Regions from separate parts of the Paenibacillus sp. GM2FR genome, predicted to be linked through region 3. Evidence: riboswitches for the same ligand, from Rfam matches in the RefSeq annotation. Region 3 holds a riboswitch; each other region holds the start of a gene.
What was found. A riboswitch is a leader RNA that binds a small molecule or an ion and turns the genes downstream of it on or off. The one in region 3 is predicted to bind cyclic di-AMP.
Positions count from the first base shown of each region.

Region 1 (10,690 bases), on a different contig from region 3:
GGGGGAGTCATGATCAGAAGCGGTAATTTCGCCCAGCAGCGCCCGGCCGCTGCTGGCCCCCAAATCAAACGCAAGCACCGCAGATGAATTGCTCATACGCCGCATCCTTCCTCACCTTTAGTACGATACCTATTCAAATTCCAACAACCCGAGATCTGAACCTTAACCAACATTTATTTCATCTTCTGCAGAAGCTGAATACGATAATCTTCGCTCTCCAGTGCAGCGATATCATCTACTTCCTGGTCCGTCAGCGGCACCGGCGTGCCGGCCGCCTTGGCGCTCAGATAAATTTTGGCGCTCTCTTCAACCACCTGGGTTCGGTAATACGCTTCGCGCAGATTCCGGCCGGTTGTGACCAGTCCATGGTTACCAAGCAGTATGGAACTGGCCATCGTCACTTTCTCCGCGACGGCATCTGCCAGCAAATCTGTTGTCGGAATGATGTAAGGAATGTATGCCGTACGTCCAACCAATGCCGCCTGGTCCGGGAACATCACCGGCAGTTCCTTCTCCACCAACGTAAAGGCAATGCAATGGGATGGATGTGTATGCACCATCGCCCCGATATCGGGGTTGCTGCGGTATCCATACAAGTGCATCAGCACTTCGGACGAAGGTCGTAGACCTATATCGGTAATATCGCCGGTTGGGATATCCACTTCAATCCATTGCTCCGGCTCGATCTCCTCCAGCGCAAAGCCGCTCGGGGACAAATACATTTTGTCCCCGGCTCTCGCGCTGATGTTTCCTCCCGGTCCTACAACGAGTCCGCTGTCGACGATTTTTTTGGCATATTTGCAGAGCTCGTTTCTCGTTTCTACATTCAGCATGATTCGCTCTCCTCTCGAATATGACCTTATTTATATAGAGGACCGAAGTTCTGGCAAGCGCGGAAATCGGCGCTCTCCGGATCGGATGTTCCGAACATTCCCCATGCGCGTGGACGGAACACCTCTTCGGCGGGCACATTATGCATGTTGACCGGAATACGTAGCACCGAAGCCAGCGTGATAAGATCTGCTCCGATATGTCCGTAACTGATCACGCCATGGTTAGCACCCCACTGGTTCATGACCTCATAAACGCTTGAGAACGCACCCTGTCCTGTAAGATTCGGTACAAACCAGGTCGTTGGCCATGTCGGGTCGGTACGCTTGTCGAGCGTGTCATGCACCTCCGCCGGCAAATCCACGGAATAGCCTTCAGCGATTTGGAGCACGGGACCAAGCCCTTTCACCAGGTTAAGACGGAACATGGTCATCGGCATGCCGCCGCGCGTCAAGTAGTCGGTCGAGTAACCGCCTCCCCGGAAATACTCCAGGTTAGCCGGTCTCCACTGCGTGGCCTTGAGCGTGCGATCAACCTCTTCATCCGTGATCTCCCAGAACGGCTTCATAGCCGGTTTGCCGTCTATCTCCTGCTCGCCCGTTCCATCCAGTGCAGCCGAGCCGGAATTAATCAGATGCAGAATCCCGTTCTCAGCTTTGCCTTCCAGCTTATAGCCGGTAACCCGTTCCACCGAAGCCGGACTCCAGTACGTCCGCACATCCGCAAAAATCTGTGCCGTGTTGGTCAACAGGTATCCGAACAGCATGCCGACTCCATTGAGGCTGTCATTCTCCGTTGCCACGATATACGGCGAACGTCTGCCGTTCCAATCGAAGGAGGAATTGAGGATGGTCTCCAGGAAGTCACCGTTAGGGGAATGATCCGTCCACTGGCGCTGACCTTGGAATCCGGAAGCGATTGCGCTGTGGCCCTGAGCTTCCTCTTCGAAGCCAAGCTCCTTCAGACACGGATTGCCGATCATCAAATCGCGGGTGATCAGCGTCATTTTAACGACGGTTTCCCACTCCAGATCCTTGCGCTCCCGGCTGTTCTGGAGATGATCCGGGTTGTTATCCGGTCCTTCCGTACAGTTCTCCTTCACCCAAGCAAGCGCCTGCTCATACTCTTCAGGGTCATAGATGCCTTCTTCCAAACGGCGCGTAAACTCGCTCATGTCGACATATTCATTCCGCATGCCCAGATACTCCTGGAAGAAGCTGTCGTCCACGATCGAGCCGGCGATGCCCATCGACACCGAGCCCATGGACAAATACGATTGTCCGCGCATATAAGCTGCAGCCAAGCCGCTCCGTGCAAAACGCAGAAGCTTCTCTTGAACGTCATCCGGAATACGGGTATCCCCCTCATCCTGAACGTCTTCGCCATAGATGCCGAATGCAGGAAGTCCCTTCTGCGCATGCGCAGACAGTACGGCGGCCAGGTAAACCGCGCCTGGACGTCCTGTTCCGTTGAAGCCCCATACCGCCTTCGGACGCGATGGATCCACGTCCATCGTCTCGGTGCCGTAACACCAGCAAGGCGTAACGGTTATGGTCAGGCCGACCTCGGCATTCTTGAATTTTTTGGCAGCCGCAGTCGCTTCGGCCACTCCGCCAATGCAAGTATCCGCAATCACGCATTCAACCGGCTCGCCGTTCGGATATTTGAGCTCCTTCGTCAACATCTCAGCGACGGCCTTGGCCAGATTCATGGTCTGTTCCTCGAGAGATTCCCGTACCCCTCTCCGTCTTCCATCTATCGTAGGGCGAATGCCGATTTTCGGAAATCCGTCCCGCCATCTGTAATCGTTTTCAATTGTCATGTTTGTCACGCCTCCCTATAAGGAATATGACATCATTGTAAGATTAATCGGTGCAAGAGATAACCCACTATTTTGTTATATCGAATCTTAATTTCAGCAAGACAGTGAACCATTCCGAACAGCCGATGAAATCGATTTCCGCATCGAAGAGCGTTTTGCATTATAATAGGTAGAGGATGTTGCTTTCCAGGAGGGACCAGAACGTGCCAAAGATCGAAATCTCGCATAGCAAAAGCGATCACTTCCGCTTCCTTAAAAATCCGCAGCTGCTCTTTGCCGGGCAGGTCGTGGACGAGGACTTCTTTTATGGACCGCCGCAAATTCATGATTTCTGCGAGATCATCTATGTAGTAGAAGGACGCGGAGAATTCACCATTGCAGGAAAAATATACGAACTTCACAAAGGCGATGTAGCGATTTATAACCCCGGCGTTCCTCACGAGGAGAGATCCATCACGGACGGGCCTTTTAAGGTGATATACTGCGGCGTGGATTCGCTTCACATTGAAGGGGTTCCCCAAGGGATGCTGCTCCCGGCTTACGTGGAGCCGGTCATATCCTGCGAGAAATACGCTTATAAAGTGGAGAGCTATCTTTCCGAGATCCTCCGCGAATGCGATTCGCAGGTGCTGGGGTATGAAACGCTGAGCACCAACCTGCTGATGTCATTGATTACCGTGATCTATCGCATTGTGGATGTTAAACACCAATTCCAGTCCTTGAAGGGCAAGAACGAAATCGCGCTGCGGACCAAACACTTTATCGACACCAATTATACCCAGAGCATCAGTCTCAAGGACATCGCCGATACGATGTATGTCAGTCAGCATTATTTATCCCACCTGTTCAAAAAAGAAGTCGGCGACTCCCCCTTCAATTACTTGATATCCCGCCGGATTGAAGAGGCCAAGCGCTTGCTGGCAGATTCCGAAATGCCGATCCATGAGGTTGCTTCTCAAGTGGGTTACGGCAACGATAAGTACTTCTCTATGTTATTCAAAAAAATTACCGGTCAAACGCCGAGCTCGTTCCGGGAACAGAGCAAACTGAGCATGGAGTAAAGCATTAGCATTTTGATCTTTCCGAGCAATGCAGGCAGCCGTTGTGGTACGGCTGCCTGCTTTTTTAGTATGAAACGGCAATCTGCTTTCGATGTCGTCAAAAATATGGGGCATGCTTGATTTTGATGGGACCGACCGCTTCGATCTTGCTCTGGCATCCCAGTCGATATCCTTCTTCAATCTCTTCGGGATCCAGGCGTCGTTCTTCAGCCAGATTGGGATCGGACAAATACTCGATTCCCTCCACCACCATGCAGCGGCAGCGGGCACAAGTTCCTCTTTTGCAAAAAGAGTTCCAGTCGACGTCATTCCGCTCGGCCAAGTCAAGCACCGTCATGCCTAGAACGGGAGCCACGCTGCGCTGAACTTCGCGGCCTGTAAGCTCAATGATCGGATCCGGTACGGCTTCGATCATCTCTTCCGCTGCCGGGTTCAACGATTTATCTCCCCCGCCCTTTTTGTTTTTCCAGAATTTAAACACGCGTTATCCCCCTATGCATGTAATCATCAGGTTATGTAAGAAATCCTCCATTTATTATACTGGAAAGTTTAAAAAATCAACATGCTTACTCTTATCTATTCTATGACATTGACATCACGGAATTGGAACTCTATGAAAATTTTGCTATACTAGCGTATGCTAGACCAAATTCCATATTCTATGAAATCATTCTATTATTTAATGGATCGGAGGAAATACAAAAGCATGCTGCATAAACGAATAGGAAAAACAGCTGTCGCTGCCGCTCTTGCCTTATCCTTTATCGGAACCGCACCCCATATCGGTCAGGTACATGCTGAGCCTGCCATTTCGGTAAAGCTGGATGATGTGACACTAACCTTCGATGCGGCTCCGCGGGTAGACAAAGGGGTCACCTACGTTCCATTCCGGACGGTCGGTGAAGCACTGGGCATTCAGATCACGTGGAACAGCAAGACGCAAACCGTCAAGGCTATAGGCAAGGTGAAAGGTCAAACGACGGAAGTCCTGCTTCAGGTGGGAAGCACGACGGCGACCGTCAACGGTAAAAAAGTAAAGCTTGCAGCTCCTCCAGTCCAACGGGAAGGCCGCGTGCTGATCCCGCTTAGCTCTTTCAGCAGCCAATTCGGTGTCGACGTCGGCTGGAATCAGGCGACTCGCACGGTCTCTCTCGTATCGCCCCAGCGCGAAATGCATTTGAGAGCCTTCTATGCTTTGCAATCTTTCCAAGAACGGGATCTCGTGGGATCCATGAATTCAGTCGCTTTTGGCTGGAGCCGCATCGATCGTGATGGCCAGTTTACGCTTCAAGGCGACGAGTATCGTCTGCCAGGGGCGGCCGGCGACGTGACCCCGCAATCGATTGTTGCGGATGCGGCGGATCAGGAGATTAAACCGTACCTTATGGTTTATGCTCTGGACGGAAACGGAGAATTAACCAAAGTCCTGAGCGACAGCAGTCTGCGCGAAAAGTCCATTGAAGGCATCACAACCGCGGTTGCCGATAACGGGTTCGGCGGCGTTGTGCTTGATTTTGAAGGACTCGGTTTTAAATTGGATGCCGTGAAGCAGCAGAAGCTGCTCAATGATTACGTCAAGCAATTGAAGGTGGCATTGCCAAATGACATTGCCCTGTCCTTAGCGGTCCCGCCATTGAATAGCGCCTACAAAGGCTATGATTACAAGACGCTGGCTTCCATCGCTGATGATCTCATCGTTATGGCTTATCAGTACAATCCGGTCGGAACCAAATCTCAGGTTCCCGAACCAAACAGTCTGGTGGACCAAGCGATCCAGTTGGCACTCCAAGCAGGTGTCCCGAAGCAGAAGCTCCTGCTCGGCATCAGTTTAAGCAGTGAAACCGCCACTTCCGTTGACGATAAGCTCGGCTTGGCCAAGCGTTATGATCTGAAAGGTGCTGCTTTCTGGCGCCTTGGCTTGTTCCGTCTCTATAATAATGGAATAGAAGCTGCTGTGAATGCCTCTGTCGTTAAGGAGTAACCGAACAACCTCTGTGGGATGATAGACTTATCGTAAGAAAAACGTCTATCGACGTACTTTCACAGATGACAGACCGCAGTTAATAGATGTTTTTCTTGCGATATCAGGAAGTCACAAGCTTTCGAAGTTTATACTTTCTGATATCTAAAAAAAGAAAGCCTGACAAGGGCATCCCTTTGTCAGGCTTTCTGGTTATGTATCGAATCCTAAACTGCAATTAATCCATTTAGCTTGCGCTTCCTACCAGCTTCGCATAGTTTTCTTGACTCAACACACGACGCGCCGTGACATAACGCGGCTCGTAATATGAATCGCTAAGCTTGCTGATTCTGACTCCCTTGCTGCTGGAAGCATGCGCAAATTGTCCATCACCAATGTAAACGCCTGCATGGGAAATTCCGCTGCCACTTGTATTGAAGAATACCAAATCTCCGACCCGCAGATCTTCGCGATCCACATGTTCACCGGCTTTAGCCTGGCTTTGGGAAGTGCGTGGAAGATCCATATCAAAATTTCTAAACATGTACAGAATAAATCCGGAGCAATCAAACCCGCTGGTAGTCGTTCCGCCCCATTTGTATGGAGTTCCTACCAATTGCTTCACTTGATACTGAAAATTCGGTTGTTGATCAGCAAATGCTGATACGGCACCAGAAGAAAAAATAATTGCAGACCCTAGCAAAGTGATGACAAACTTCTTCAAAATATGTTCTCTCCTTCGATGCCTACGGAGTTAGCTAAAGGTTCGGTTGAAGGTTCCCTATACTCTATATACAAGAGTAATTCACCCAAGACGGTTCCCCCGTTTTCACAAACGAAATTCGGCAAAATTCATTAACGTTTTGTAACCTTCTCTTAATATAGTATACAAGCAAGGATGCTGTCAATAATATCCTAAGAATCTATCGTTTTATGTTTGGAACTGTCGTAAAGATGGTTAATTTCGGGCGTCCATTTGTTAACCATCTCACACAGTCATGACAATTATGTAACTCTGCTTTCCTGTTCGAACTGCTTTTTTTAGTAATCTAGCAACTTTTAACAGATTTATACGTTTACATATTCAGAAATGAAATTAAAGAGGTGATCGATCACTTATGATTCAAATTACGATGGCTGAAGCTTTGGCTGTCCGGGCAGCAATCAATCGTCTCATGAATCAATTGATGTCGGAACGCTTGAATAACAGCAGCACGATCATTGAAAAAGGGGAAACGGCGGGAATATCCTGCACGCAGCGTGGATGCCATTACGGAAGAGATCGAAGCCGCCGCGGCGGATTACAGAAAGCTGGATTTGCTGATGGCCATCTCCAATACAACGCAAACCATTAGCTGGAACGGCTCCGACATGACCATCATGGAAGCGATCGAGCTGGCCAAACAGATACGCAGCGATATCGGACAGCTTGCTCATCTCGGCTCCCGCAAGAAGCTGGAGCGGCAGAGCAGCCGTGGCAGCGGAGACGGTGCCGTAACGCTGTTCAACGTCGCCTTATATGATCCGGAAGCCTATCAGGCGCAAGCGCGCAAGAAGGAACGCGAAGTAACCAAGCTCTCTTCACTGATTGAACATGCCAATCATACGTCCATGATTACGTTTGACGCATCGAAGTACATGGAGTAGCGGCAGCCGCCGGCTCCAAGCCTGCAGGTCACTCCACGTGCGGGTTTGGAGCCGGCGGTTTCCGCCGGCGGGCGGGAAAGTGCGAGCAACCGCTTATTGTTTGTCGGATACAAACAAACCTAACCAGGAAACCAAAAACTCGCCTCCAGTGAAAACGGATGACGGCTTACGGTTCACGCCTATCACTTGTCACATGTTACGGACTTATAACGAAAAAAATGATCGCTCCGTTTCCCGCTCTCTCCATAAATAGTTGGAAAGCCGCCCTTGAAGGGCGGCTTTTGTCAAATTCGCTTAAGCTCGGTTAACATGAAACTAGGTTGCCGATCCAAACGCTCTCAATCTAACTTCTATTTCATTCTTTATCCTATCCGTAACGTTCTCTTTACACATAGGCTACTGGAACAAGGCCGCAGCTCCAACCAGACCCACATCGTCCCGAAGTCCTGCAGGGACGATTTCGTACGTACCCAGATAGGATGGCATGACCAGCTTATCTGTCATTTCCCGCAGCTGCGGGAATAGAAGCTCGCCTGCTCTGCTTACTCCCCCTCCAATCACGATGCGATCGGGGTTAAAACTGTGAATGACGTTAACCAGACCAAGCGCCATGTAATAAATAGCACGATCGATGACCTCCACAGCGACGGGGTCATGAAGACGTTTAGCCTCGAATACATGCTTGGCGTTGACGCCGGCCTCGGCTGCGGCCAGTTTAGAAATTACGCTGGGCTGGGTGAGCATCCGCTGGGATGCTGCCAAACCGATGGCCGTTCCTGAAGCAAATACCTCCCAGCAGCCGTGGCTGCCGCAATTACACTGCGGACCGCTCGGATCAATGATATGATGCCCAAGCTCCCCTGCAAAAGAACTGCTGCCCAGGAACAGCTTCCCGTCCAGCACGATGCCTGAACCGATGCCTGTGCTTAGCGTCACGTATATCATGTTCGTCGACCCTCTTCCGGCACCTCTTACATACTCTCCCCATGCAGCTGCATTGGCGTCATTCAGCACCTGAACCTCCGTATGCAGATCGCGTTCCATCCAAGCTTTGAGAGGAACATTGGTCCATTCCGGCAGATTCGTACCATGAATGACGATCCCCTCCCGGCTGTTAACCGTTCCGGGTGAAGCCATGCCTACGCCTCGAAGCGGGTGGCCGCCCGACACGCTGCGAATCATGTTCGTAATTCTCGCGACCACTTCTTCGGCCGTACGCGCACCCGCTGTCTCCATTTGCTCCCGGTTCAGCAGCTGTCCTTCGGAATCAAAGAGCGCTGCCGCGATCTTCGTACCCCCAAGGTCAACGCCAACCACAAATTCTTGCTGTTTATTCCATACGGTTTGCAATTTTTGTTCACCTGTTTCCGATAGGTTTGCTACTTCTATTGATGTAAGCTGTCAGCCAATGATCGCAGCTCAACCGGATCAATGGGCTTCAGCCCTGATCGACCGTACCGGACGGCTGAGCCGAAATGCACCTCGCTCACACCGGTCTGGTCGATAAAATCATGTATGATTTCCCACTTCAGGCCATTACCAGCCAATATTTTCAGCTCACTGCCTGCCGTTTGTTCTACAAGCTCCCGAATTCTTGGGATGGCTTGCGGTGCAGGCTGCGGTCCTCCCGACGTTAGGACGCGGGTAACGGACGGGTATTTCTGCAAGGTACGCAGCCCTTCGAGCTGATCCTCCAATTCATCAAAGGCCCGATGGAACGTGACCTGCATATCACCTGTCCATTCCAGCATTTTGACCAAGGAGACCTCGTCAATCTTCCGTTCCGGGGTCAGCATACCAAGCACTACGCCAGCTGCACCTGCCTTGCGGATCGCCTTAACCTCCGCGATCATGGTAGCAATATCATGTTCGTTGTACACAAAGGATCTGCTATGAGGTCTGACCATGACATGAACAGGAATCTGAACAGCTTTCACAACCTCTTCAACGAGCCCGATTCCCGGCGTAAGCCCGCCTTCGGTTATCGCCGTGATTAATTCCAGACGATCCGCGCCATTCTTCTCTGCCGTGATGGCATCATCCACGCATGTTGCGATAATTTCAAGCAGCATCGTCGTCACTCCTTACTGAAGTTGATTCTTTAAGCATGGAGAAACTGCTTCTCCACATAATCCGCCAACAATCTCGCGCCATATCCGGTAGCCCCCGCTGCGGAATGGGGGAATTCCCGTTTATACTGGACCGTGCCCGCCATATCGATGTGCACCCATTTCATGGAATCGGCCACAAAATGCCGGATAAACAGCGCGGCCGTTATAGCGCCTGCCAACGTTGACGTACCGACATTTTTCAGATCGGCATAATCGCTCCTAAGATCCGATTCGTACTCATCCATCAGCGGCATAGGCCATAGACGCTCTCCGTTACGCTCACCGATCTCAACCAAATCGGCCGTAATCTGTTGATCGCCCCAGATACCCGCAATTTCCAAGCCCAGTGCGGCTCCGACATTACCGGTGAGGGTTGCGATATCAATCACCTTATCTGCGCCAAGATTCGCAGCGTGCAGCAGGGCATCCGCAATGATCAACCTTCCTTCCCCATCCGTATTCGCGACCTGAACGCTTAAGCCATTCGGATAGTGAACGACGGAAGAAGGAAGCATCGCATCCGGTCCCGATAAATTATCCGCAACGGCTATCAGCGCCGTTACTCGTACCGGAGCTTTTTGCGATACCAGAATATCCATGGCACCCACGACGGCTGCAGCGCCGCCCATATCCATACGGGCATCACTGATGTCTCGGCCAATTTTGACGTTCATCCCGCCCATATCAAAGGTTACGCCCTTGCCGATGAGCACGATATGAGGGCTCCCCTTCTCGGAATCCACTCCATTATAGGAAATCTCAATCAAGGCAGGCTCATATTTACTTCCAGCGCCCACAGCGATTAGTCCGTTCATCTGCCGGTCATGGAGCTCTTGTCCGCGATACACATGAAGCTGAACGGGTGCCTTCTTGAAACGATCCTCGACCACTGCAACGAATGCTTCCGGGTTTAACGTTTCCGGAGATTCATTCACCAAGTCTCGAGTGAGCTGCGTCCCTTCGATTCGGATTCCTGCCGTCTGTATGATGGCTTCCAGGTCTTTACGGGAAAGCCCCTGCCAATCTTCTTGTCGAAGATTTAGGGACAGGGCTTGCAGATTGGCCGTGACCCCGCGATGCTTATTGAATTGATATAATCCGTACATCCAGCCTTCAACCCACGCCTGGAGTTCTTCCTCCTCCGAAATCCGGGAAGAACCCCTGCCATCCCCGTTTGTTGCGCGGATCAGCACTGCGCTTGATTTATTCTCCTTGAGCAGCGCTCTCGCGGCTGAAGCGCCCGTTCTGCGCACTTGCT
Region 1 is NZ_MKZM01000008.1:2,826,711-2,837,400, forward strand. It holds gene PAEVO_RS12550 (rhamnulokinase) at 1-96, opposite strand, end outside; gene PAEVO_RS12555 (class II aldolase/adducin family protein) at 174-833, opposite strand; gene PAEVO_RS12560 (L-fucose isomerase) at 860-2,653, opposite strand; gene PAEVO_RS12565 (AraC family transcriptional regulator) at 2,857-3,714, shown strand; gene PAEVO_RS12570 (2Fe-2S iron-sulfur cluster-binding protein) at 3,812-4,195, opposite strand; gene PAEVO_RS12575 (stalk domain-containing protein) at 4,421-5,695, shown strand; gene PAEVO_RS12580 (C40 family peptidase) at 5,922-6,398, opposite strand; cyclic di-AMP (ydaO/yuaA leader) riboswitch at 6,402-6,532, opposite strand; gene PAEVO_RS12585 (hypothetical protein) at 6,896-7,321, shown strand; gene PAEVO_RS12590 (ROK family protein) at 7,718-8,671, opposite strand; gene PAEVO_RS12595 (copper homeostasis protein CutC) at 8,707-9,393, opposite strand; gene PAEVO_RS12600 (leucyl aminopeptidase family protein) at 9,423-10,690, opposite strand, start outside.
Region 1: another riboswitch for cyclic di-AMP. It lies ahead of PAEVO_RS12580 (C40 family peptidase); the one in region 3 lies ahead of PAEVO_RS22905 (hypothetical protein).

Region 2 (10,690 bases), on a different contig from region 3:
AACTAACCGAGGCGGTCGGGCGAATTTCCGACAGCTATGTCTTCTTTGAAATGGAAGCTGAGGATTGGGGCAATCTGGGTGAAGCCGAGCAAAATGAGGTTCATGAGGCGCTGGCAGAGGATTTGTTTTATGCGCTGGGCACAGAGCCGGTGATTAACGTTGGCAGCGGCGTGGTCATGCATGATCAGACGAACCATCGAATACATATTTTGATCGGTGAAGAAGAGTTGGCTTTTGTGGCCCTTGTGTAATCACTCCAGTTATCAACAGATACAGGGCAGAATAGAATAGATGACAGATAGCCCATATTACGTGTCAGTCGGCTTTAAGATAGGTTTTTTTCGGGGAGGAAGATAAAAGATGCTTTATACGCAGCAAGAAGTAGAGGCTCATCTGGAAAAGCTTGAGGGTTGGGAATTTGAACAAGGGAGATGGATCGTACGGAAGTATACCTTCTCCTCCTTCATGAAGGGAATCGCTTTTGTTGATGAAGTGGCAGCTATTTCGGAAGCTTTCGGACATCACCCCTACATCACCATAGATTATAAAGTCGTTACACTTCGTCTCACTTCTTGGGACGACGGTGGCATCACGGCTGTGGATATTAAGGAAGCGCAGCAGTTTAACGAAGCCTATGAGAAGAGTCGTTCGAAGGATGGCAAGGCGGCACAATAGAAGGGGAAGACGGTAAGTCCCCTCGGAGGTCCCGAATATGTAAAAACACGCTTGCCCCAGGAAGAACTCCAGGTGCAGGCGTGTTTTGCGTATAAGCTGATTTATTTTTTCTCAGCAAGGTACAGCGCGATGTTTGCGATTTCATCAGGCTTAAGTTGATCTTTAAAGGAAGGCATTCCCTTACGACCTTTGGTTACAACGTTGAAGATCGCGTCCGCATCCATGTGTCCGCCCACTTGATTCAAAGCCGGTCCAGCGCCGCCTTGAAGTTGGTCGCCGTGACAGCTAATGCAGCTTGCTTTCAGTGTAGCTTCCGCTGCGGCAGCATCGAGAGTCACTTCCGGCATGGTCGGCTTCTCTTCCTGAGCTACCTGTTCCTTACCTGGGAGCGTAAACATCAGCGCAATAGCCAACGCACATGCGACGAAGAACAATCCGCTCATGATCCATTTTTGCATCGTCATATCGTCCCTTCTATGTATACTGCACTTTTGCACTTGTCTCCATTATAAACCAACATCCATAGACAGCATAGCCAGTTGTGACAAAAAAAGCAACTATACGGCGTGGCTTCATAAAAAGTACACAAAATTGTGCTTTTTCATATAGACAAAGATTACTATTCCTCATTTGCCGGGGGCTCATACACCATACAATGGAAAAGGGCGTTACCCGTTGGCGTAAGCCGCTCGTACGTATCGGTGATGTGAAAGCCCGCCCTTTGATAAGCGCGAATCGCACGCTCATTCCAGGTCAACACCTCCAGGTCAATTTCGTCGGCAGGGCGCCTCCGCCTGGCTTCCCGGACAATCGTCTGCATAAACCGTTTACCCATTCCACGCCCGCACCAATCAGGCCGCATGCCAAGTCCGATTCGTGTAACCTCATGCATCGGAAACAGTTGGGCAAACCCCCAAAGGGCCTCCCATTCATCCAGAATCGAGATGTACTGCCTCTGGCGAATGTCCGGATCGCCAAACTCCACCTCAAGCCCTTTCATCTGCTCCCAGGGAAGAAAGCCATAGATATTATAGGGAGGAGGATAGGTCCAGGCGCATATTTCTTCCGCGTGCTCTTCACGCATGATTACAGTGTGAAATGAAATCGGTGTTGCATCCATTTGCGAAATCCTCCTATCGTATGCATGAATAATAACCATTTTACGAATATTCAAGTCACATCAAAAAGCCCGTCAAAGAGAGGTAAGGGCTCCTTTAACGGGCAAGCAGTATGTATAGGATGATTAGCCTCTATAACTTAGGATGTTTCACCGGTTGACTCTTCATACTTATCATTGCTCATAATACGCTTCGCACCCACGTATCGCTGATCATAGTACTCCTCTGAAAGGCGGTTAATTACCACGCCGCGGTTGGAGGAGGCATGGGCAAATTTGTCATCGCCGACATAAATGCCGACGTGGGAGATGCCCTGGCCCGATGTGTTGAAAAACACTAAATCGCCAGCGCGCAGCTCCTTACGGGATACACTTGTCCCCATGTCGAATTGAGAGCCGGATTGATGCGGTAGCTTCAGACCGAGTTTAGCATATACATACATGGTGAAGCCGGAACAGTCAAATCCGCTCGTGGTCGTGCCGCCGTAGCTGTATTTTGTACCTAGCACCTTATCGATTTCGTGATCCAGCGCACGATCCGCAAACACGCTGCCAACGCCCAAAGTGAACAACAGCGTGATACTCAGGGCTGCTGTCGATAATGTTTTCTTCAGCATGGAAAGCTCCTTTTCGTTGCCTGCGAGGTTAGCTTGAGGGTTCGGTTGAAGGTTCCCTATGATCTCTTGACGGCAAGATCAATTCACCCGTGGGTTGGTTCCCCCGCTTCCCGTTCGGCCGGGAATTCGGCATAGCAATCTATGATTAAAGCACTTACATTAATGACAAAGTTGTTACTGCGTCCATTCTATCAGACAGCAAGCGAGATTGGCAATTATTTCTTGGTGAATTTCGCTATTTTTCAATAGCATTAGCCGTCGAAGCATCGGATAAAATCAATATTTTTCCAAAATGGGTGTTTAATGAAGGGAGAGAAGGGTATATAAAGGGTAGAAGATGTGAAGACATGGCGAAGTGAAGTGAACTTGTAGAATAAATTTCATTTTTTTTCGAAAAGCGGGAACTTTTCCGTTGTCCTGAACGTTATAAAGGTATAGACAGAATAAACAAAAGAAAAAAGCCGCTGGATGAGATCGGCACAATCTCATAAGCCCAGGGCTTTCTTGTAAGAGTAAATCAATAAAGTTCCAACATTAATTGTAGTTCACAGCTACAGATTTGTACGTATTTTGACTCATAATTCTCTTAGCGCCTACATATCGGTTGGCATAATAGCTCTGGCTTAGCGGACTGATAATGACACCACGCGAAGATGAGGAATGAGCGAATTTGCCGCTCCCAACATATATACCCACATGAGATACACCTCTACCGGATGTGTTGAAGAACACGAGATCGCCAGCTTTCAGGTTGCTCTTGGATACTGCCGTACCTACTTTGTATTGAGCTGCAGATGTACGCGGCAGGCTAAGGCCAAGCTTCTTGTAAACATAGCTGGTGAATCCGGAGCAGTCAAAACCATTCGTTGTGGTTCCGCCTGTTTTATAAGAGACACCAATGGCTGGTTTGATTGCAGTATTTAATTTGGAATCGGCGAAAGCGCTTCCGGTCCCTAATGTGAGTGCGAGTGCGAGGCCTAGAGAAACAGCCGTTAACTTCTTTTTCAAAACAAAAGCTCCTTCCATTGCCTGCGAGGTTAGCTTAAGGGTTCGGTTGAAGGTCCCCTATGATCCCTCTCTTGCGAGATCAATTCACCCAAAACGGATCCCCCGCTTCCCATATCGTTATGGGAATTCGGCTCCTTAAAATGTTGATGAACCCATTCATTGACGTCTGACGTTCCAACATAGATAACGAATTTACATCGTTCCAACAAAAAGTTACAGTAAAGATGACAAAGTTGTTACTAACATATTCGTTATTTTAGCAGAGTATTAACAATTTGGCAAACGAGGAAAGATCATTTTTAAACAAAAAAACCTGTCCCCATCTTGGGGAAACAGGTTTTTTTGTAATTTGGCGCTCAGAAATTTGTAATATAGAGGATAAATGAACTCTTATTCTTTGTAAAATCAAGACCCGGATAGAAACGTGTCACTTCGGATTACAGCTTATTCGCGAGCATGTTTCATCATTTCAGGGTAACGAATTGTAACGATTAAGGATGCGATGAGGAGGAATCTCTCCACAAATGATATTGAGCGGAAATTACCCAAATTTGGAAAAGTCCATTCAGAAAATAAGAGGCCTGCTGAATAATTAAGCCGATCAACCCGGCCCAGAAGAGCGAAGCCGAGCTCAGGAGCAACAGAATGACACAGGCGGATCCGCCGATGGTGATGGATAACAGCACTGCCGTGCCCAAGCGGCGGAAGAGCGCATGGAGAGAGCTGATCATACCAAAGTCTCCCGTGCGCCCGAACTGCATATAGAGCAATAACAGGCGGATTAGATAGGCGTACAAGAACCAGCCAACGGCATACGGCAGTGCATGAAGGAGCAGAACAGGCTCCTGAATCCCATTTAGCAGAATCGGAAGAATTTTGGGCAGAAGCCAGTAACCGGGCACAAAGGTGAGAATAAGCTCAATCAGATAGAATAGCGTTACAGGTTTCCACAGTTTGCGCATGCCAGTGAAGAAGAATAAACCACGCTCGCCCTTGGCTTCCTGGTGAAGGTTGTAGAAGATGCCGGCCCGAATGAGCGGGGTGAGAACCATCCGGATCAGGAGCAAACCGGCCAGAAGCCATCCGTAGGTGTGGACCGTGCTGCTCAGGGTTAGGCTCATCTCGCCCTCATAGAAGAATAACAGACGGCTGAGCTCGTTAGGGGCAGAATCCGGATATCGCATCAGAAGGGGAACGACTGCCGATTTTACGAGTCGGTACAGGCAGTATCCCCACAGCAAACGGTATAAGAAGAGCAGAATCGAGACGTATAGCTGGTCTTTAACACTGGTCCACCCTTGGCCTGCGTAACTTTTCATGTGCTCCCCCCTCACCATGACAGGCTGCCGAACAGCGTCTCCACAAGCTTGGTAATACTGAGATTCCAGCGTGTAACCACCTTCGGATCCATTCCTGCCTTCATATAGTTATTGATGTGTTTGTTCTCCAGGACGATGGAGTATTTGGGATCAACCATGGCCCAGGCGAGCGGAGTGCTGTACTCCAGGGTGTAAGTAACTTTGCCGTCCTTGCCGCTCCAGGTCCGCTCCACCGTTTTGCCATCCTCAAAGGCGAACACGATCGGCACATTGGTTATATCCCCGTCCTTGCTCGTAATCTTGACCGTAGACTCATAACGAGGATGTTCCGCCGTGCCTTTATTTTTGGTTTTGATCACGTCGATGGCGACATCCGCCATCTGGCTTCCATATACATATTGGTCAAAATACGGCTGCCAGGACGTTTTGCTTACTTGCTCTACAACTTTCTGGAAGTCGGACGTGGTCGGATGCTTGAACCGGTATTTCTGGGCATACGTATGAAGAATCTTCTCCATCATCTGCGGACCGACCTGCCGTTCGATGCCTTGCAGCACCAGCTTGCCCCTCGTGTAAACATTCAGTGCGTAGTTTTCGTGGGAGCTGTATTTCCAGGATTCCATCTTCAGCGGTGCAGGGGAAGTAATGGATGCTCCCTGAGCTGCCGTATTGGAGGTAATACCGTATTCTTTTTCCATCACTCGTTCTTCAGCATAGGTTGCAAAGGCCTCGTCCAGCCACGCTTCCTCAAATTCATTACTTGCGATCATTCCGTAAAAATATTGATGGGCGATCTCATGAATGACGGTCCGCTCCAGCTCATATCCCGGCGAATCGTTTTTGGCACCGAAGGCCGTGACCAGCGTCGGGTATTCCATGCCGCCTGCCCCGTTGCCCGATTCCGGCGGAACGACGATGGACAACGTGGAATACGGATAGGTTCCGTACCATTTTCCAAACGAAGCGAGTGCCGACTTGGCGGCATCAAAGTAACGCTCCTTTAAGTCTTTATGGGCCGGATCGAGATACAGCTTGATGCGGACCCCCGGTACGCCTGGTGCGGAGAATGCTTCTTCTGCCGTGACAAAGTTTGGCGATGCCGACCAGGCAAAATCATGCACATCATCCGCATAGAATTGATAAATTTTTTCCCCGTTTGATTTTTGGGCAGGCTTGGTAGGGAATCCGGTCGCCGCGACAATGTAATTTTCGGGCACTCGGATGCGAACGCTGTAGATGCCGAAGTTCGAATAGAATTCGGAGTTGCCATGGTATTGATGAAGATTCCAGCCTTCCTCTGTTCTTCCGCGAAGACCAGCGGGTTCATAGACCGAAAGTTTAGGAAACCATTGGCCGGCCATAATAAAATTCTCGGTGGTTCCCATGCGAGCAAATATTTTGGGAAGTTCGACCTCGAACTCCAAGTGAATGGTAACACTCTCCCCGCTCTTGATGGGTTTAGGCAGCCGGAGCTTGGCAAGGCTGTGATCCTTGATGTTGCCGTCATCCGGTTGAACAAATTGAAGGCGATGGGTCAGGGCCAGTCCTTCGGTTGTTTTCACGCTGGTAATGGCCATGGAGCCGTATCCGTCGTCTGGCATGGGATCGGAACGAAGCCTGCCGCCCGATTCCTTCATAAAGGTCGTGTCATTGGAAGCAAATGCATTGGGATACAGATGAAAGTACAGCTCGTTTACGCTTTTTTTGCCTGGATGAGTCCAAGTGAGTGTCTGTTTGCCCTTAAGCTTGTTCTCCTCAGGCTCGTACCGAACATCCATATGATATTCCACCAGCCGGTCGCTTAAGGCCGGAGCGGGAATATTAGGCTGCACCTTAGGCGGTGAGAGCGGGGCCTTCTCCACGGCAGAGGCGGAGGGCTTGCCCGCATTTGGGGCAAGAGCAGACGCTGAGGACCCTGGATTCAGAAATATCGGCATCGATCCTGCAAGCAAACCTATGGCAAGCAGGGATGATAGAAAGACTTTGGCACGTGGTGGGACCATATCGAACAACCTCCCGTTGACAAGCATCTAGTGCATGTATATGTTTGCTTTTGGGGGATTATTAGTTAAAATAAAATTATTGGGACATGGGTTATCAATTTAGCAGCTGATACGTATGAATCGGCTCTGATATAGGAGGTCGGCAGCAGTGGAGAATGAAGAGCAGAAGCAGGGTGCGAAGAAACCGATTGCTTTGAATATTATTAATAGCAAGAGTAAACATAAGGGGTTTGGATCAGGCTCCATCGATCTGAACAGTTTGTCGCCCGTCATTATCGACAATGGCGAAGCCCGAGTGGACATTGGAGCCATGCACGCCAAGAGTAAGGTGGAGAAGGGCATCCGTTTCAGCATGAACCGGGATGAAGTACCCAACGGACGCCAGGTGTGGATCGTGTGGGTAGCTGTAGATCGTACCGCGGAGGGACAGCATTATGCAGGCATGACCGCCTGTGAAATGTGGATTGACCACGAGGCCCGCCGCGGCTGGAAGATCCTCGCCGATCATGTGAATAAAATGGATGCGGCGATGAAGCGCAAGATTATTCTGGATGGGCTTGGCGACGTGGAGAAGAGAGCGCTGCGTGAGCTGCTGATTTCGCGTAACGAGGAATGGTGGAATGCATCCCCAGAGGAAATTAAGGAAGCCCTTCGAACCGAGGAATAATACAATAAATGAAAGCATTGTTCTAGATGCGCAAGTGAAAAGACCGGTTGGATTCGTGATCGAATCCTGCCGGTCTTTTTGTAATTGCGTATGGTTAGAATGGAAGAGCGTAGGTCAGTTTTTCTTTTTGATCGAGAAACGGATTTTTGTATTGGAGCGTCAGCTTGCCGCCGGCATATCCGATATACGTAAGACCGTCACCAATGAAGCCCACCTCGTTCGGCGGCATTTCCTCAATGACCTTGATGGTTTCCTCGTCCAGAAATTCAGGATAGATAAGCTCGGCTGTCTTGCCTGTCGGATGAACGATATACAGGGTCGCCTTCGTGTATGGTCGGACGAGCAGGAAGTCCTGTTCGATCGCTTCTACAACAAAATGATCCTTTACTCCCGTGAGCGCGGCCAGGTCATAAGTTTTGACCGTTTTGCCCGTCGGATGAACCAGCTCCAGCGTGCTGCCGTTCATCATGGCAATATTGCCTTTGTAGCTGAGTTGGTCCGGTTTGTAGTTAATTCCGGCAAAATTGGAATGTTTGGTTTTGGATAGCTTCAGGATTTTCTTGTCCTGAATGAGCAGCCGGTATCTTCCCTCATGAATATGAGGTTCGCCGTAATAATTGGACAAGTCGACGACATAGGTATTGCTGTTGATGCGATGTGCGCTTAAGCCGACTTGATCGATTTCCTCCACCGGGATCATGCCGACTTGGGCTGGGGTGGATCCGGCTTTACCCATGGACAGCATACCATTCTCGCGATTTACCCAGAAGAGCATATTGGCCGTGGAAGCATAGGCGTATTTTGACCAAGAATCAAAGGTCGTTCTAAGTCCGGATTTGCTGTCATACTTCAGAGGGATGCCGAAGGCTTTGGTAATCAGACTGGCGGGAACATAAGTCACGCCTTTCTTCACGACCGGAGCCGCCTCGAGCTTTAGAGCGGTCCCCTTGGCATTGACTGCACGCGACTGTCCGATGATAATGCGGACAGACTGTGTCGGGCTGTTAATGTACAGCTCTTTTTTTCCGGGGATCGTCAACTGCAGCTGCAGCTGTTCGGAAACTTCCTTCAATGGAATGAATACAACGCCTTTATTCGTATAAGGTTTATGTTTCACATCCAGAGTGCTCCATGTTGCCTTGCTCTGTGATGTGGAGGCTGCTGCCGCATGGGCAGGAATCGTTGTGAGCGATGAGGACGTAAGCAATAAAGACATGGCTATGGATGCGGTACCTGCTAATTTGATAATTTGTACGGACTTCATATCATTTCCTCCTTCTGGTTTTCACTCCCGCCTATATAAACGACTAAATAATGGGAAATGTTTCACCTAAATCACGAAATCATGTAAAAAATGAGATATGCGATGGCGAGATTGGAGCTGGCGCGCCAAAGGACGAACTAAAAAAACCGGAGCTGCCCTGAAAGGGCGAAGCTCCGGTAAAATCAATATCCTGATTTTAGCTCCTGATCCTTGCCAAGCAGAATGGTGAGACCAAGCAAGGTCACGATAATGGTTGCGCCCATGTCCGATATGATTGCAATCCACAGGGTCAGCCATCCCGGGATCGTAAGCAGTAAAGCAATGGCTTTCAGCGACAAGGAGAGCCCGATATTCCACTTAATAATCTGATTGACCCGTCTTGCCGTTTGGATGGCCCCTGGCAGCTTGCCAAGGTGATCCTGCATCAATACAACGTCGGCCGTTTCAATGGCACTATCCGTCCCTTTCCCCATCGCGATGCCCAGATCGGCAGCGGCCAATGCAGGGGCATCGTTAATGCCATCACCAACCATGCCGGTTTTTTTGCGGGAAGAAAGCTCCTTGATCTTGGCAACCTTCTGTTCAGGCAGGAGACTTGCGAATACCCGAGATACACCGGATTGCTTCGCTATCGCCTGTGCGGACTGCTCGTGGTCGCCTGTCAGCATGACCGTATCCGTGATACCGGCCTCATGAAGCTTGCTGACGACGGTTGCCGTCTCCGGTCTGATCTCATCGGCAAGACCGAATTGGCCTAATACGCGATCCTCGCTTACGGCAGCAACGATCGTATAACCCTGGGCCTTCATTCTCCGGATGTCTTCCTCCACGGAGCTGATATGGTCTTGCGGGCCGTTCACATGCTGCAGCACTTCCTCGCTTCCGACCCAGAACAGCTTCCCTCCGATCTCAGCCCGAATGCCTTCGCCGGGCAGTACCGTTATCTGTTGAGGTTCATTAAACATGCACTGCGGATTCTTGATCTCCAGATGCTTCATGACCGCTTTAGCCAACGGATGGAGAGAGGATTGCTCCAGTGCGCCTACAACGGCATAAAATGTTGTTTCATCATATACCGTCTCCGCATAGACGGCAGGCTCACCTTTGGTCAAGGTTCCCGTCTTGTCAAAAGCGATGGCTTCCAGTCGGCCAAGCTGCTCCAGGTGGACCCCGCCTTTGATCAGAATGCCGTTGCGTGCCGCGCGGGTCATCCCGCTGACCAGTGCAATCGGAGAAGAAAGCACGAGCGAGCAAGGGCACCCGACAATGAGTATGGACAGCCCCTGATAGATCCAGGTCATCCAGGGCTGATGGAGCAGCAGCGGAGGAATCAGCGTAACTGCCAGCGCGATGATCATAATAGCGGGAGTATAGTATTTCGCGAATTTATCGATAAAGAGCTCTGTCGGCGTCTTGCTGTCCTGTGCCTCCTGTACAAGATACATGATCTTGGCCAGGGAGGAATCCTCATAAACCTTCGAGATGGCGATATAAAGCACGCCGTCGGTGCTTACGCTGCCGCCAAATACGGTGTCGCCCTCCCGTTTCGTAACAGGCACCGATTCCCCGGTTATGGCAGCTTCGTTCACCGAGCCAGTTCCTTGGGTTATCGCTCCGTCCGAAGGAATCTTCTCGCCCGGTCTTACCCGGACAACGTCTCCGGGAGAGAGGCTCTCGATCGGCACGCGCTGGGTTTGACCGTCTTTCCATAGCTCCGCTTCCTTCGGTGCTGCGGCCAGCAGCGCTTCCATCGATTGCCGGGCTCGATTCATGCCGTAGCCTTCCAGCAGCTCGTTAAGACCAAACAGAATGGCAACCAGCGTGGCTTCCCGCCATTCCCCGATAATGACGGCGCCCACGAGCGCAACGGTCATCAGGGTATCCATATTGAATTTGAAGCGGGTCAGGTTACGCAGTCCGCGCAAGAATGTGGTGTACCCGCTCAGAATCATAGCACCTGCATATAATGCGATCACAACCGGTCCGGCGACTTTTCCTTCTAATAGAAAGGTTAGCACAT
Region 2 is NZ_MKZM01000014.1:47,201-57,890, reverse strand. It holds gene PAEVO_RS32975 (hypothetical protein) at 1-251, shown strand, start outside; gene PAEVO_RS32970 (4a-hydroxytetrahydrobiopterin dehydratase) at 361-675, shown strand; gene PAEVO_RS32965 (c-type cytochrome) at 777-1,133, opposite strand; gene PAEVO_RS32960 (GNAT family N-acetyltransferase) at 1,295-1,795, opposite strand; gene PAEVO_RS32955 (C40 family peptidase) at 1,933-2,406, opposite strand; cyclic di-AMP (ydaO/yuaA leader) riboswitch at 2,412-2,551, opposite strand; gene PAEVO_RS32950 (C40 family peptidase) at 2,944-3,417, opposite strand; cyclic di-AMP (ydaO/yuaA leader) riboswitch at 3,421-3,560, opposite strand; gene PAEVO_RS32945 (hypothetical protein) at 3,909-4,736, opposite strand; gene PAEVO_RS32940 (M1 family metallopeptidase) at 4,748-6,739, opposite strand; gene PAEVO_RS32935 (YwhD family protein) at 6,888-7,406, shown strand; gene PAEVO_RS32930 (copper amine oxidase N-terminal domain-containing protein) at 7,501-8,670, opposite strand; gene PAEVO_RS32925 (heavy metal translocating P-type ATPase) at 8,853-10,690, opposite strand, start outside.
Region 2: another riboswitch for cyclic di-AMP. It lies ahead of PAEVO_RS32955 (C40 family peptidase); the one in region 3 lies ahead of PAEVO_RS22905 (hypothetical protein).

Region 3 (10,690 bases):
ATCTGCTGCCCGCGCCGCATATAGATGGACCCGTTCCAATGATATTGGGTAGATACCAGTATACGCTCATGGGCTCCCGATGGGCCGGCGAGTCCCTGTTCCTTGCGGTACCGCTCCAGCGAGTGGCTCACGCCTTCGGCAACGAGGCGGAGCGTCAACTCCCGGAGCACGGCCAGATTGCCCTGCTTCCATATGCTGCCCGCTCCAAGCAGGCCGTCTTGTGCCCGGTCCAGCATCGTTTCAGGTGTTACGTCAATGAGCACCACCTCATCGACGCTCTCCAGCGTATCGGCCGGTACCGTATGGCTGGCTTTAATGCCCGTCAACTTGGCGGCAATGCCCTGCACGTCCTCCAGCTCATACACATTGACCGTCGTGATGACGCTGATTCCCCGGCTTAACAGGAATCGGATGTCATCCAGCCGCGTGGCATGCCTCGCTCCCTTCCGGTTTCGATGGGCAAGCCCATCGACAAGCACCACCTCCGGGTTGCGCTGCACCAGCAGGTCCAGATCAAGATCCTTCTTCTCTACGCCGTCCTCCACCCAATGAATGCTGGGCACCCGCTCCAAATGCCGGACCTGCTCCACCGTTTCGGGACGCTGCATCGTGGATACGGCGGATATGACGATATCGATACCTTGCAGCCTGAGGGTCTGTCCTTCGCGAAGCATATGATAGGTTTTTCCTGATCCGCTCACAGCCCCGATATATACCTTGAGCCGTCCCTGATGTAGCTTTGAAATCGACTGCAAGATTTCCTCCGGCGATTTCCTCCGAAAGGGATCCATGATCAGTTAAGAAGCTCTTGGAGAGCCAGATTCAGCTTCAACACATTCACGCGCGGTTCACCGAACACGCCCAAATCCCGTCCCTTCGTATGATCCTTTACCAGCTGATCAAGCTCTGCCTCCGCAATTCCGGTCAGCTTGCTGATCCGCGGAACCTGAATATCCGCGGCCTGCGGGGAGATGTGAGGATCCAATCCGGAGCCGGAATCGGTTACCAGATCCATCGGCAACTCGCTCACCGGAACGTCCGGGTTGTTCTCCTTCCACGCTTCAATTGAGGCCTTCGTTCGTTCCATCAGGTCCGGGTTGGAAGGTGCATAGTTATTGCTGCCGGAGCCGGCTCCGTTGTATTCAACGCTGGACACCCTGCCGTGAAAATATTGAGGTTCTGTAAAATTCTGACCGATCAATTCCGAGCCAACCACGTTTCCGTCCCCATCCGTGATCAAGCTGCCGCCGGCTTGCTTCGGCATGAGCAGCTGCGCCGCCCCCGTCGTAACCAGCGGATAGAGAACTCCGCATAACACGATAAATACAAGACTCATTCTTAGGGCAATGCCTAAGGGAATACGGGCAGCACCCACCTTGGCATGAGGCGCCGGTGATGTTTTTTGCAATGGATTATTCATTGGTTCCTCGATCCTTTCCTTCATATTTTCCGCGTAAAACAACTTCAAGTTATATCTATCTCCCCGGTATGATTATCATATCTAAATCCAAAGATGGACGATCATATCGATCAGCTTAATCCCGATGAACGGCACAATCACGCCGCCTAATCCGTAGACCAGCACATTGCGCTGCAGCAGCTTCGACGAGCTCATCGGCTTATAAGCCACGCCCTTCATCGCAAGCGGAATCAGCAGCGGAATGATGATGGCATTATAGATCAGCGCCGAAAGAATCGCCGACATGGGAGAACCCAGTCCCATGACGTTCAGAACATTCATGCTTGGAATGGCGGCCGCGAACATCGCCGGAATGATGGCAAAATATTTGGCGACATCGTTGGCGACGCTGAACGTGGTCAGCGCTCCCCGCGTCATCAACAGCTGCTTGCCGATGGCAACCACCTCGATTATCTTCGATGGATCCGAATCCAGATCCACCATATTGGCCGCTTCCTTGGCTGCGGTGGTACCGCTGTTCATCGCCAGCCCCACATCGGCCTGCGCCAGCGCAGGGGCGTCGTTCGTACCGTCACCGGTCATCGCTACCAGCTTGCCTTCGGCTTGTTCTCGGCGGATGACGGCAATCTTATCCTCGGGCTTGCTCTCCGCGATGAAATCATCAACGCCCGCTTCACGGGCAATTGTCGCCGCGGTGAGCGGATTGTCGCCCGTGCACATAATCGTCTTGATGCCCATCCGGCGCAGCTGGTCAAACCGTTCCTTCATGCCCGGTTTGACGGTATCCTTCAGGTAGATCAGACCATAGATGCGGTTATCCACGGCGACAGCGAGCGGGGTTCCGCCCTCTGTCGCAATGGCGTCACTGTTTGGCGTCAAATCCGAAGGGAGGGGGCCTCCTTGCGACTGCACCCACGCCTTAACGGCATCCACCGCACCCTTGCGGACCTTCCGGCCATCCTTTAGGTCCATGCCGCTCATCCGGGTTTCCGCCTTAAATTCGATGAATTCCGCCCCGTCCGTCATGCTTTCATCTATTTCGAGGCCTTCCTTCTTCAGCAGCTCCAGCACGGAACGTCCTTCCGGCGTTTCATCCAGCAGCGAGCTCACGCCTGCCCATTGTGAAAGCGATGCTTGCGTTGCGCCGCCGACAGGAATCAACTGGCTGGCCATCCGGTTCCCGAACGTAATGGTACCCGTCTTATCCAGGATCATCGTATTGATGTCACCGGCGGCCTCCACCGCCTTGCCCGACATCGCCAGCACATTGAACTGCGTCACCCGGTCCATGCCGGCAATCCCGATCGCCGACAGCAAGCCCCCGATCGTGGTCGGGATGAGACATACCAGCAGCGAGATCAGCACCGGAACGGACAGCTCGATGCCAAGATACTTCGCGATCGGAGCGAGCGTAACAACAACGATCAGGAAGATCAGCGTTAAGACAATCAACAGCGTGTTCAGCGCAATTTCATTCGGCGTCTTCTGGCGGGAGGCTCCTTCAACAAGCGAGATCATCCGGTCGATAAACGATTCCCCGGGATCGCTCGTAATCCGGACGCGGATCGTATCGCTGACAACCCGCGTCCCCCCGGTGACCGAGCTGAAATCGCCGCCGGCTTCTTTAATGACGGGGGCGGACTCGCCCGTAATCGCCGATTCGTCAACGGACGCAAGGCCCGCAATGACTTCCCCGTCCCCGGGAATCATCTCGCCCTGTGTGACGATCACGATATCTCCTTTGCGAAGATCCGTGGACGGCACGGATTGTACCCCTCCGTTCTCCATCACTTTATGGGCCGTCATTTCCTGCTTCGACTGCTTAAGGGAATCGGCCTGCGCCTTGCCGCGTCCTTCGGCAAGCGCCTCTGCGAAGTTAGCGAACAGCAGCGTAAATAACAGGATGACGAATACGGTCAGGTTAAATCCGATACTGCCCTCGGTACCGAAATAGGACGGAAATATCGTCATCAACAGAACAACCAGAGTCCCGGCTTCCACGACAAACATGACCGGATTTCTCATCATCAGGACGGGATTCAGCTTCGTGAAGCTGTCCCTCAGCGCCTGACGGACCATCTCTTTGGACATCGCTTTTTTTCTCGTATTATTCATGGAAATAGGCCACCTTTTCTATTAACGGATCGTCAGATGCTCAGCAATCGGACCGAGCACAAGTACTGGCAGGAAGGTCAATGCACCGATAATCAGAACCACCGCGATGAGAATGCCGGCAAACAGCTTATTATCGGTCCGGAACGTCCCGAGCGTCTCGGGAACCCATTGCTTCCGCATCAGCGAGCCGCCCACTGCCAACAGGGCAATCATCGAAATGTAACGCCCGAATAGCATGACCAGTCCGGTTGTAACGTTCCAGAACGGCGTGTTATCCGACAGACCCTCAAATCCGGAACCGTTATTGGCCGCGGATGACGTGTATTCGTAAAGCACCTGTGAGATACCGTGAAAGCCCGCATGGGCAATGCCCGCCTGCCCCGCGTCCGTCATGAGTGCAAGTGCGGTCGGAGCCAGGATGATCAATGGATGTACCAGAATGACAATCGCAATCAGCTTCATCTCCCGGGCCTCGATTTTTCTGCCGAGAAACTCGGGGGTTCGGCCAACCATAAGACCAGCCAGGAACACCGCCAGGATCGCGTACATGAGCATGTTCATCAGGCCGACACCTTTTCCGCCAAAAACGGAATTCAGCATCATCAGGGACAGCGGCGTAATCCCGCCGAGCGGCGTGAGCGTATCATGCATGTTGTTAACCGACCCGGTCGTGGCCGCGGTTGTCACCGTCGTAAACAGGGAGGATTGGGCGATCCCGAACCGGACCTCTTTGCCCTCCATGCTGCCCTGCGAAACGTCGATGCCCAGGCGGTTCAACGCCGGATTGCCGTTGGTTTCGGCGGCATAGTTCAGCGACAGGAATCCGATAAATAAGGTCATCATTACCGAAAAAATAATCCAGCCCTGTTTGCGGCTCTTGGCGAACAAACCGAACGTATACGGGAGCGCCGCCCCAAGACTCCACATGCACAGAATTTCGATCACATTGGTCAGCGGGGACGGGTTCTCGAATGGATGCGCCGAGTTGGCTCCCATAAACCCGCCCCCATTGGTGCCCAGATGCTTGATCGATTCGAGTGCAGCCACCGGTCCTACCGCAATTTGCTGCTCGCTTCCTTCCAGCGTCGTGACGCTGAGCGTAGGCTTCAACGTCTGCGGTACCTGCAGCGCCACCAGCACCATCGCAATGATGAACGCGGCCGGGATGAATACCCGGGTATGGGCCTTAACGAAGTCCTCAAAGAAGTTGCCGACGGTCGTGCCCTTGCTGGTTACCGCCCGGATAAAAGCAATCGCCACGCACAGCCCGGTCGCGGCGGATGTAAACATCATCATCGTAATGACGGCCATCTGGGCCATATAAGACAATCCCGACTCCCCGCTGTAATGCTGAAGATTCGTATTGGTCATAAAGCTGATGATCGTGTTGAACGACAAGGTCGGTTCCATATGACCGATACCGTTCGGATTCAGCGGCAGCACCTTTTGCAGCCGCAGAATCAAGTACCCCGCCGCAACCAGCACGATATTCGTTAACACAAAGCTGACGGCATACCCTTTCCATGTCATCCCTTTGCGTTCTTTCAAGCCGATCAGAGCAAAAATCGGTTTCTCCACCCAGAAGAACCATCTGTCCGTTCCATTGCTTTCATTGCGAAACACCTGGTATAGATAAGTTCCCAGCGGCTTGACCAGCAGCACCAGAACGAGTATAACGATGGCAATTTGTAAAATGCCCATGACGAATGCCTTCCTCCTTCAGCCGTTTCCCTAGAATTTTTCAGGGTGAATCAGCGCATAAATCAAATAGAGAAAAATAAAAATCGTGAATATCAACATGATCATCACGGCTGATCAGCCTCCGGTTCCGAAACCACACGCCCGCACCAGGACATAAACAGCATGAGCAGTCCGTAGGTTCCTCCCAAAATAAGCAACATAACTAAATCCTGCATGAATACAACCTCCCGAAACTCGTTGTGAAATCAGCCAAACGCTTAACTGCCAATAGACGCTATGAGAAAGGCCACGTGACGATGGTTCGTATGAAGCACCACATCAGCACCCAACCCTTTGTATATCAATCGCGGATTGCTGGAATGGGTGATCACATAAATCGACTCTGCGGTCCAAGTCCGGCAAATCCGTAAATAGCGACAGCACAAATTCAAGCTGCTTTCGAACAGAAACACCTTGCTGACGGAAAACTCGGGAATGATCCAGGTTTGCTCGTCTCTTGTATCAATCAGAATAATGTGTTTGCAGCCCAGATCCAGCAACCTCTCCTGCTCAGCCCGGTTGTTGGCTATGGCCGCAAACGAAACATGTTTTTGAATCAACTGGCGGACGAATTCCTCCCCGGCCTTGTTCGGCGCGGATACCAGGATGAATTCCTGCGGTTTCTCCATCTTCTTTTCTCCTCCTAAGGTCAGAAAGAGAAGGCAACAACAAAGAAGCCCGTGGAAAGAGAAGAACTCTTCCCGCAGGCTCCTTAATAGGACACGGTGAAATACACCATGGCCCAAGTCCACGACAATCGTTGCCTCTCTCGATACGCTTACGAGGTTAGCTGACGGATTCGGGCGTGAGAGTCGCCCTACCCATAGACCGTTATCTTGTCCATGGGATTCACCCCTGAGAGATAGATTCATCTCCCGACTGGTTCCCCCGTTCCTTTTCCATTCAAGGACTCAGCGAAAATTGAAAACGAGTAGCATGTTATTCTATTAGCCATTGACTAAACATCCAGGTCCAGCAAAACAACACAGCATCAGGTTCGAGCGGTGAGAGTCGCATCATCCTGCAATTTCAGTGAAGGCCTATGGTGCCTTCTCCCGAGATTCGATCCATAAAAGAGCCCAACTGAGCTCTCACACTGTCTGTAGGCCTTCATGGATCGGCTGCCCATTTGCCTGTCTCTGATGTCCGTCAATTCATAGTTCGTATCATACGTCTGGCCCTGCAGGAAGTAAATGTGAGCAAAAACACATGTGGCGTTATGTCGAACAGGAACGGACCAATTCCGGTCCATTATCTCCAGAATACTGCTCTATACTATGTATTTCTCTTGTTTTCTTATATTTATCGTAATCTATCGAGATACCGAGATTTTGCCATGATAATAGATGACACGACCCAATGTACACGTTTTCTTTTGCGGTTTTTATCGATTTTCGGAATGTATCCGTCCCATATGGCCATTTACTTTTAGATTCCTCCGGCGTATGATTCATCCATCTATTCGAAACATTCATTTACGCTGAGCTCCCGACAGATCGGGAGACGGGGGAACCAAAATCGCCAATGGGGCTTCTGTTGGTGAACGGGGTGAATCCGCAGGCCTGATGGTCAGGCGCTGCGGTAGGGTGCTCTCAAGCCCGAATCCGTCAGCTAACCTCGTAGGCGCGTTTTGAGAGAGAACACCACCCGAGCCTTAAGCGGAAGCGGCCACTGGAGTAGGGCCTCTAACGATAAATAGGCCTGGAGAGCGGGGTATCTCTGCTCACCAGGCCTTTTTGCCGTGCATATAACATTCCTATAAAGGAGCGTAGATCATGACGAAACTCATCGAGGCCGCACTGGCACCCGTCATCGAAACCGCATCGCCTGTAATATGTGAAGAGCCCATCCGCAACATGGAGATGTTCCGTTTCGACCAGAGCTCGGCTGAACGCTTTATCCCCTCGAGCGATCAAGGCTGCAACTGCGGTTTGTTTAAAATCAGCTGCGAAAACGCGGCCGGGTATGCCGAATATGCACTGCCAAGCACGGGAGAGTTCGCGGATCTGGTCCGCTGGGCATCCGTCTTTACAAGGCTGAGAGGCATGCCCGTGACGGAGGCCGTTCGCTATGCCCAGAAGCAGCAGCAATGGGGATCTGTACGGATGCAACTCGCCGTATCGGCCCTCGCCGATCTGGAGGCCAATCTGCAACAGCACATCACCCGTAAGCGGTTAGGTAGCCTTCCGCTGGAGCGTTCCTACCTAATGAACTGCTCGGAGGCGTATTATTTCTAGGACGACAGCTAGAAAGAGCTACCGTCCTCGCTTCCATTGCAATTGGTTGTTTTCCCCCGCTCACTTGAACATATTTTTGAGCACCATCATCAGGTTAGCCGGCTTCTCTGCCAGCCGCCGGGTGAAATACGGGTACCACATCGTTCCGTAAGGCATATAACACCGGATGCGGTAGCCGTCCTGCGCAAGCGCAGCCTGATCGTTCATCCGCAGCCCGTACAGCATCTGAAACTCAAATTCCTGTTTGTCTATGCGGCTCTGCTCGGCAAACACCTTCACCCAGTCGATGATGTGGTCATCGTGCGAAGCAATCGCGACGTAGGCGCCCTGATCAAAATGCATTTTGATCAATTTCTTATAGTTGTCAATAACCTCCCGCTTCTGCTGAAAGGCAATGGTTCCAGGCTCTTTGTACGCCCCCTTCACCAACCGCAGATTAACACCGGCATGCATTAAATTCTTGACGTCCTCCTCCGTACGGAACAAGTAGGCCTGCATCACAGTCCCCACATTGGTCAGCCCCTCTTGATGGAGCCGCAGTGTCATGTCAATCGTGGCCTGGGTGTACGGGGAATCCTCCATATCCAGACGAACGAAGTTCCGGTGCTCTTTCGCCTTTTTCGCCACCAGCTTGATGTTCTCGTAAGCCATCTCGGGGTCCAGTGCCATCCCCATCTGTGTCGGTTTCAGCGATACGTTCGATTTCACTCCCCGCTTGGCAATCCCTTCCACAAGCTTCAAATACTCCTCCCGGTACCCGGCCGCTTCATCCAGCGTCGTGATACCCTCCCCCAAATGATCGAGCGTGACGAGAATGCCCTTCTCGTTCAGCCTCTCAATTTCATCCAGCGCCTCATCCAAGGTATCGCCGGCTATGAATCTGCCCGCCAATTTCCGACCGTACTTGATCGACAACCACTTCACGAATTTATTACCGGACACCGTCAGGATCACTTTACGGTAAAGCTCGGTTCCGTCCATGCGTGCGCCCCCTTTGCAAAAGGTAAACCAAAATGCACTCTATCTTAACTCATATGCAAAAATCATGACGGCATGCAGGAAGACATACATATCTAACATAGAGCTTCTCACCAGAAGATCCTAAACACCCCACCATGATGCATTCAGCAGCTGGACCATAGACCTTAAGCTTCGATTCATATCATGTTAAGGAGGGGCCTCCCATGCGCGTACCTTTTCGGAACGAACCATTTATGGATTTCAACAACGAGTGGAACAACAAGTTATACGATGCGGCGTTATCCGGAGTCGAAGCCGAGCTTGGCCAATCGTATCCCTTGGTTATCGGCGGTACCAAAATCTATACGGAGCGTACCGCACAATCGGTCAATCCGTCTCGGAAACGTCAGGTCATCGGCATTGTATCCCAAGCCGATACCGAGCTTGCCGAACAAGCTATTCAGACGGCAGCGCGTACCTTTGAGACGTGGAAGCACACCGAGCCGAGCGAACGGGCACGATATCTGTATAAGGCAGCTGCGATCATGCGGCGGCGCAAGCTCGAGTTCTCCGCGCTGATGACGCTGGAAGCCGGCAAAACGCGTGCCGAGGCGGACGCGGATACGGCCGAAGCGATCGATTTCATGGAATTCTATGCACGCGAAATGCAGCGTCTAAGCGCGCCCCAGCCGTTGACGGTTCACGAGGAGGAAGAGAATCATCTCTATTACATCCCGCTTGGCGTCGGCATCGTCATTCCGCCGTGGAATTTTCCGCTCGCGATTATGGCAGGCATGACCACAGCAGCCATCGTCTCGGGTAACACCGTTGTGCTGAAGCCAGCGAGCACCACGCCGGTCATCGCCGCCAAATTCGTGGAGCTGCTGGAAGAAGTCAGCCTGCCTCCGGGCGTCGTCAACTTCCTGCCGGGACCGGGCCAGGAAGTGGGCGATTATCTGGTGGATCATCCGCTGACCAGGTTCATCAGCTTTACGGGATCCCGCGACGTCGGACTGCGGATTCAGGAACGCGCGGCCAAAACGCAGCCGGGGCAGCGATGGATCAAGCGCGTCATCGCCGAAATGGGCGGAAAAGACGCCATTATCGTAGACAGTGAGGCGGATCTGGATCTCGCGGCGGATGCGATCACCGCTTCGGCATTCGGCTTCTCCGGCCAGAAATGCTCCGCCTGCTCCAGAGCCATCGTGCATAAGGACGTCTATGATGCCGTACTGCAGAAGGTCATCGAACGCTCCAAGAAGCTGGTGATCGGTTGTCCGACTCACGCCGAGATTCAGGTAGGGCCCGTCATCGACGATAAGGCCTATCGTAAAATTCTGGACTATATCGAAATCGGGAAAGGTGAAGGCACGCTGGTACTCGGCGGTTTGCCTGGCGATCCGGAGGGGTATTTCATACAGCCGACAATCTTCGCGGACGTGGCCAGCACCGCCCGTATTTCCCAAGAGGAGATCTTCGGCCCGGTGGTGGCCTTCACGAAGGCCGCCTCCTTCGACGAAGCGATCCAATTCGCCAACAATACTGACTACGGGCTGACTGGCGCGGTGATCTCGAACAACCGCGAGCACCTGGAGCAGGCGCGCCGCGATTTCCACGTCGGCAACCTGTATTTGAACCGGAAATGCACCGGCGCCTTGGTGGGCACCCACCCGTTCGGCGGCTTCAATATGTCCGGGACCGATTCCAAAGCCGGCGGGCGCGATTACCTGCTCCTGTTTACGCAGGCAAAGGCGGTGTCGGAGCGATTCTAATTACGGCATGCAAACAAACCTCTCCATGACGATGGAGAGGTTTTTAATGTATCTTGGTTTATTGGCTTCACGCCGTAACCTTGCCCTTAATCTCCCGGACCACCTTGCCCTGGAACGATTGATTCATCCAGTACGCAAGATGAATGCCTTCCTCGTCACCGAAGGTGCATTCCGTGGTTAAGTAGAATGGCGTCTCTGTCAGTCGGATGGTCAGCTCCAGCGTCCGATCGTCCTTCCAGGTCATGGAGGCAGCATACTCGTTATCCGCCATCATGATCAGTGAGGTGGTTCCCGACTTCCATTCGCCCCTGCCCAAGGCAATCGAGTTGACGCCACGTTCCCCCGCAAGCTCCATCACCGCGCCATCCTCTTCAAAACGAATGGAGAACGATTGCAGCTTCTCCTCATTCTCTTCGAGGTCATATACGATCCCGGAGACGTCCTTC
Region 3 is NZ_MKZM01000009.1:409,580-420,269, reverse strand. It holds gene PAEVO_RS22930 (histidine kinase) at 1-791, opposite strand, end outside; gene kdpC (potassium-transporting ATPase subunit KdpC) at 794-1,420, opposite strand; gene kdpB (potassium-transporting ATPase subunit KdpB) at 1,502-3,535, opposite strand; gene kdpA (potassium-transporting ATPase subunit KdpA) at 3,557-5,236, opposite strand; gene PAEVO_RS34930 (potassium-transporting ATPase subunit F) at 5,267-5,335, opposite strand; gene PAEVO_RS22905 (hypothetical protein) at 5,494-5,904, opposite strand; cyclic di-AMP (ydaO/yuaA leader) riboswitch at 6,035-6,202, opposite strand; cyclic di-AMP (ydaO/yuaA leader) riboswitch at 6,744-6,917, shown strand; gene PAEVO_RS22900 (hypothetical protein) at 7,051-7,512, shown strand; gene PAEVO_RS22895 (proline dehydrogenase family protein) at 7,573-8,493, opposite strand; gene pruA (L-glutamate gamma-semialdehyde dehydrogenase) at 8,697-10,244, shown strand; gene PAEVO_RS22885 (serine hydrolase domain-containing protein) at 10,312-10,690, opposite strand, start outside.